Linked DNA regions of Coraliomargarita algicola. The protein of the gene in region 1 interacts with the protein of each later gene in a pairwise test. Links are inferred from orthologs where the notes say so. Each region holds a gene or a part of one and is shown in the gene's direction. Other genes may lie near its edges. The genes, in order: SH580_RS20155 and SH580_RS04345.

What was found.
Region 2: the proteins of SH580_RS20155 (region 1) and SH580_RS04345 interact in binary tests that used the Escherichia coli proteins (3 or more experiments, as listed by UniProt). The link is inferred for Coraliomargarita algicola from one-to-one orthologs.

What each region holds. Positions count from the first base shown.
Region 1 is NZ_CP138858.1:4,917,785-4,921,072, forward strand. Bases 278-3,239 are described here. They hold SH580_RS20155 (aminotransferase class V-fold PLP-dependent enzyme), read left to right. Parts: upstream 278-1,124; coding sequence 1,125-2,354; downstream 2,355-3,239. Other genes in these bases: SH580_RS20150 (hypothetical protein), read right to left, coding at 286-993; SH580_RS20160 (hypothetical protein), read left to right, coding at 2,373-2,855; SH580_RS20165 (metallophosphoesterase), read left to right, coding at 2,849-3,239. In the rest of the region: trpS (tryptophan--tRNA ligase), read left to right, coding at 1-273; more of SH580_RS20165, read left to right, coding at 3,240-3,288. UniProt on the Escherichia coli protein: Cysteine desulfurases mobilize the sulfur from L-cysteine to yield L-alanine, an essential step in sulfur metabolism for biosynthesis of a variety of sulfur-containing biomolecules.
Region 2 is NZ_CP138858.1:1,133,665-1,136,814, forward strand. Bases 90-2,913 are described here. They hold SH580_RS04345 (SufE family protein), read left to right. Parts: upstream 90-1,196; coding sequence 1,197-1,631; downstream 1,632-2,913. Other genes in these bases: SH580_RS04340 (LacI family DNA-binding transcriptional regulator), read left to right, coding at 90-1,078; SH580_RS04350 (TatD family hydrolase), read left to right, coding at 1,710-2,414; SH580_RS04355 (DUF983 domain-containing protein), read left to right, coding at 2,407-2,865. In the rest of the region: more of SH580_RS04340, read left to right, coding at 32-89; SH580_RS04360 (diaminopimelate decarboxylase), read right to left, coding at 2,963-3,150. UniProt on the Escherichia coli protein: Participates in cysteine desulfuration mediated by SufS. Cysteine desulfuration mobilizes sulfur from L-cysteine to yield L-alanine and constitutes an essential step in sulfur metabolism for biosynthesis of a variety of sulfur-containing biomolecules.

The sequences.
Region 1 (3,288 bases):
CTGCTACAGATCTACTCCGCTATGAGCGGACGCACCGTTGCCGACATTGAAGAGTCGCTGAAGGGAGAGGGCTATGGCACCTTGAAAAAGGAAGTCGCCGACGCGGTGATCAGCGTGCTCGAACCCGTGCAAGCAAAGTATCACGACTTGATCCAAGATAAAGCGTATCTCGAAGGCGTGCTCAAATCTGGTGCCGAAGCCGCGCAAAAACGCGCCTACAAGGTGCTGGGTAAAGCCTATCGTAAGGCCGGCTTTGTGGAACGTCCGCGATAAAATTTATGTTTTCTATTCTGTTGATGCGCCTCCGAAGTCGACGACTTCTGGGTAGATCTGGCCAGTCGCTCCGATCTTAAATAGGTAAACTTTGCCTGTTTCCATGCGTGTGTAGATCGCATTGCCGAAGACCGCGGTGATGCCATATTGGCTGAGGCGCTCGGGATCGTTGGCGAGGCTCCAAATGGCCTCCCAAAACACTGTGCGATCTTTCACTTTCAACGATCTGCTGATCGCATGATAGCGCTCGGGCGCGTTGCCAGGTATCTGGATGGGCTCGCCTTGATCGGGTGCGGTTTGCTCTCCGTAGATACGCCGCCAAAGGTAGAGCGCTCGCTCTTTGCCAGCGCGCACATTGGCATCGCTAAATTTCACGATCAGGGCGTCGAAATGCACCACATTGCCCTGGATTGTATAAATGTGCTCATCGACGATCTCTTTGGGGTTGCCAGCAGCAGTTTGGACAAACTTCAGCACCGTGGTCAGCTGCCCCAGGGCATTTGTTTCCTGTGAAATCACAGTGGCAAAGCCGATCTGCTCCTCTTGGCTTAGGTTGGTGAGTGCCTTATTTAATTCATGATTCTCAGTGAGCAGGCTATGAATACTGGAACTAGAGAGATAAAATGAAAGGCCTAGTATCGCTGCGACTAGTAGGGCTGTGAGCCCCACTAGCATAGCCAGTATCTTTCCTCCATTGCGGTTGATCATCGTATAAGTCATGCGGATTCGTCTAAAAACGCCAACTCTATCTGAGCTGGTCTTATTATTTTGGTGTATCCGGATTGCAGGCTGTGACTTCTTTTACCTTTTCAGTTGAGATTCTTTCGCGACAAGCGACAGTTCTTTGCGTGATGACTGCATCAACATTTGATTACACCCGCGTGCGCGCGGATTTTCCAATTCTCTTTTCTGAGGTTCGGGGCAAGCCTTTGACTTATTTGGACAACGGAGCCACTTCGCAAAAGCCTGCCTCTGTGATTGAGGCGATCGATCGCTACTACCGAGCGGAGAATTCCAATATTCACCGAGGGGTCCACTATCTTAGTGAGAAGGCGACCGATGCTTACGAATCTGCACGCGCGAAGGTGGCTCAGTTTATTGCTGCGCCAGATCCCGACGAAATTATTTTTGTACGCGGAGCGACCGAGGGCATCAATCTAGTGGCGCATGGTTTTATAGAGACTCAACTTTCGGAGGGAGATGAGATTCTCATCACCCACATGGAGCATCACGCCAATATTGTGCCATGGCAAATCGCTGCCGAAAAGACCGGCGCCATACTCAAGGTAGTGCCGGTGAACGATACCGGAGAGCTCGATTTGGAAGCGTTCACGGACTTGCTTAGCGAGCGCACTAAACTGGTCGCAATGGTGCATGTTTCCAATGCCTTGGGCACTATCAATCCCGCGAAGGCTTTGATTCAAGAAGCGCACGCGCGCGGAGTGCCCGTGCTGCTGGATGGCTGCCAATCGGTGCCGCATATGCCGGTGGACGTGGCTGAGCTGGGCTGCGACTTTTTTGTCTTTTCAGGGCATAAAGTCTTTGGTCCCACGGGAGTCGGCGTCCTCTGGGGGAAGCGTGAATGGTTAGAGCGCTTTCCGCCTTATCAAAGCGGGGGCGATATGATTGAGCGGGTGGACTTCGATGGCACGACTTATAAGGGGATTCCTGGTAAATTTGAGGCCGGCACGCCTCACATCGAAGGAGTCATCGGTCTCGCGGCAGCGATCGATTATGTCAATCGCATCGATCGTGCGGGAGCACTTGCGCATGAGCAGGCCTTGCTGATCGATGCCACTGAAAAGCTTTCCGCTGTGGATGGTTTGCGTATTATAGGAACCGCGCAGCAAAAGGCCTCTATTCTTTCGTTTGTGATTAATGAGATCCATCCGCACGATATCGGGACTTTCCTGGACGCCGATGGCGTTGCGGTCAGAGCCGGGCACCATTGCACGCAACCACTGTTGAAGCGTTATGGCGTGCCAGCTACGGCCCGGGCCTCTTTTTCGTTTTACAATAACTTTGAAGATGTTGATCGTTTAGTCTCAGCTGTCACCAAAATGCAGCGTTTCTTCGGATAATTAATCGTATCGTTTGCTATGTCCTCTCATGAAGAACTTAAATCGTATGCCGCTCGTCTAGGGGAGGCTGAGTTTTCGGCGCGTATGGCTGCGGAAAAACACATGCGTGAACGCCGGGGAGAGGGGCAGGGCAAGGGCATTTTTCGTTTCGAGCACAAGTTTAATACGTATGCGGTGATACGTTTCTGCTTGAAGATGAGCGGCTTTTGGAACCGAGCTGTTCGTAACTATTTTGATATTCAAGTTGTGCGCCGCGAGGTGCATCTCGCCAAGCTTCCGCCTGAGTTCGATGGCTATACGATACTTCAGCTCACCGATTTGCATGCGGATTTACATGCCGATTTTCCTGCGAAGCTGAAGCAAGTGATCGCTCCTTTGGCCTATGATTGCCTGGTCATGACTGGTGACTTCCGAACCTGTATTTTGGGGATCATTCAGGTGCGACAGCGGCGACGATTGAGATCGTTTCCGATGTCAAGGCGCCTAAATATGCGATCTTAGGCAATCACGATAGTTTGGCGAAAGTTCCTGCGATGGAGGCAGCGGGCATACGCTTTCTATTGAATGAAAACGTCGTGCTCCGACGAGGTGATGCGGAGCTATATTTGATCGGTATCGACGATCCTAATTTTTATAAAACGCACAGCTTCGAGCGCGCGCTCAGAGGCGTGCCCGTGCAGGCGACTAAAGTATTACTATCGCACTCTCCGCAAACTCACGCCCTCGCGGCCGAGCATGGCATTGATTTTCTTATGGCCGGTCACACGCATGGTGGCCAAATCTGTATGCCTGGAGGGCATATTCTGATGCATGACGGCAGTTCGCCGCGTCATTTGCTCGCTGGGGCCTGGACCGAAGGTACGCTTCAGGGATATACCAGCCGTGGCACGGGGGCCAGTGGTCTACCGGCTCGGATTAATTGTCCCTCGGAGGT
Region 2 (3,150 bases), 3.8 Mb from region 1 along the record:
GCATACATGATGGATAGCCCCCCTCCAAAACATGCCACAGCATAAAATCACTCAGAAAAGCATCGCTCAAAAGCTGGGACTCACGCAGGCAGCGGTATCCCTAGCCCTAAGGGGCGATGCCAGCATACCGGAAGCGACCCGCAAGAAAGTCAGTAAGATGGCAAAAAAGCTGGGCTATGTGCCGGACCCTTATCTCACCGGACTGTCTGCCTATCGTCATCGTAACAAGCCCACTCCGGTCAAAGCCGCCTTGGCCTGGCTATCCAATGACGCGGCGGGTGAGTCTTGGAAACGATCCCCTGCCTTTGTCCAATACCATACGGGGGCACTTCGCCGCGCGCAGGAGCTCGGGTATCACTTGGAAGACCACGCACTTCAAGCCCAGGGAGTGAATATGAAAAACATCGAGCGCGTGCTACTGGCACGTGGTGTGAACGGCATTCTATTGGCCCCGCAGCCTGCGCCCAACATGTCGATCGACTTCACATTCACTAAATTTTCAGCAGTTACCTTTGGCTATACTTTGTGTTCACCACAGTTGCATGTGGTCACGCTCCATCAGTTTCGTGCGATGGAAAAACTATTACGAAAACTCACAGGATTCGGCTACCAGCGGATCGGCCTCGCTCTCTCTTCTGAAAGTGATGGACGGGCGGATTACCACTGGTCAGCGGCCTTCTGGAGGAAGCAACAACATTTCCCCGCTAAACAACAAGTGCCCCTGCACCTACCTCAGCAAATGGAGAAAGAAGGCTTTCTAAAATGGTATGCGCAGCACCGCCCCGAAGTCGTGGTGACCATTCATCCCGAGGTATACGATTGGCTACATCAAGACGGGATCGCCATCCCCGAGGATCTGGGGTTTACCCTCTTAACGGTTCCGGATGATCAACGACAATTCTCCGGAATCTGGGAAAACCCCGCACTCATCGGAGCTAAAGCCGTCGATATTCTGGTCGAGATGATACATCGCGGTGAAACTGGTATTCCTGAGGTGCCGATCTACCACCTGATCGATGGGAATTGGCTCGATGGAGAGACGGTAAAAAACAAAACCAGACGGGTGAAACCTTGCTAAAGATCTGACAAGTCGGTCTGAAAAATTTCGACTCTGATTAAGCCAAGCTAATGTTGACGGCGAACTTAGCTTAAAAGAAACCCATGCATTTTTTTGACTTCTTAATTCATCACTCATAATGCTTAATTCTCCTATGACTTTAGAAGAAAAGAAGAACGCACTGGTCGAAGAGATCACACTTATTCCTGATGCCTATGAGCGCCTCGGCTACATCGTCGATCGCGGCAAAAAGGCTGAGGGGCTGCCCGAGGATCTACGGATCGACAGCTTTAAGATCGAAGGCTGCATGTCACAGCTTTGGGTCGTGCCGGCCTACCAGGATGGCCTTTGCAATTTCCAGTCCGAGTCCGACTCGGCCATCGTGAAAGGAATCGCCAGCCTACTGTGCGACTTTTATAGCGACGCCAAACCAGAGGAAATCGTTCAAACAGATGCCGACTTTTTGGGCGACGTCGGTATCACACAACACCTCTCCCCCAACCGCCGCAACGGTCTCAGCCGAATCGTGGAGTCCATTCAACGATTCGCGCAGTCCTGCCTGGCTGAATCGTAATTCGTCGGGTCTTCACTTGTGAGGCCCCGACGGAGGAGCACCGTAAAAAGCGTCACTGGCTAAGAAGCGATCACTCCCATGCAACTCTACGACGCACATTGCCATCCACAGGCATCCCTCCACAATCCGGTCGTCCTCAATGGAACCTGTCCTGAAGATTGGGCACAAATACTGAAGCTCGCGAATCAAAAGTCACAAATTATTCCCGCAATTGGCCTACATCCGTGGCAAGTGAATGACGCCCCCGACGATTGGCAGGCAAGCTTTCTACAACAGATCGCCGAAGCCAAAGCGGTGGGCGAAATCGGCCTCGATCAATGGATCGACGGCCACCAGCTCGAACGGCAGCAAGCGGCCTTTTGCTGGCAATTGCAGCAAGCCGCACAACGTAATATGCCCGTTTCGATCCACTGTCTCAAAGCAAGCGATCCATTACTCCGCATATTGAAAACACAGTCAGCGCCGAAGCGCGGCATCCACCTTCATGCTTACAGTGGCTCGGCCGAGCAGGTGCGCTCATTTACTGCACTCGGCGCCTATTTCTCATTTCACGCAGGTCAACTTCATCCAAAAGCAAAGAAAGCGCCCGCAGCCGTTCGAGCGGTGCCCTCCGATCGACTCTTGATTGAAAGCGATGCACCCGACACAATCCAAAACACTGTCAGCTATGGCGAGTTTTTGCAACATGGCTATCAACGCGTCGCCGAGCTGCGCGGACTGACCGTGGAAACGCTCGCCGAGCAAGTCGCCGCGAATTTTGCCCGCTATTTTCTAGATGATTGATCACACACTCGCCCCTCTTCCCAAAGTCAGCCACAGCGACATCGTACGCCGCGGCCTGCGATGCCAGTGTCCCAACTGCGGACAATCCAAGCTCTTTCGCTCGTTTCTGAAAATCCATCACCGTTGCCCCTATTGCGGAATGACTTTAGAACGCGGTGATGGCTATTACCTAGGCCCGCTTTGTATCAATTACGGGATCGCAGTCTTCGGCGCAGTAGCGCCACTTTTACTTGCAGGCTTTGCAGGCTGGATACCTTTTATGCCAGCAATGATAGCAGCTGGCATCGCAGCACTACTGCTGCCGCTGCTACTCTACCGGATATCCTGGAGCCTGTGGCTAATGAGCTACTACTTCTGCTTACCGGACGAACTACACGCCAATCGCCCCGAAGACAGCGATGAACTACTATTCGAAGAAGAACATAGGAACGGAATGAACGTCGAACGTTGAACTCCCAACTTCGAATGTTGAATGCACGCACATTGAGTCCAACTCCTTAACCTCGCTTTATTCAACATTGGACGTTCAAAGTTGGACGTTCGACGTTCTACACTTCGTTGGCCCAAATATCTTCTAACTTCTGCCGGCGACGGATTAACTTTGCCGTGCCCTCCTGATCGAGCATCACTTCCGCAGCTTCGGGATACGAATTGTAGTGCTTGGGTGTCATTGCCGAGGCATAGGCTCCCGAGCCATCGATCACACAGTAGTCACCGATCTGAGCCACGGGTAAAT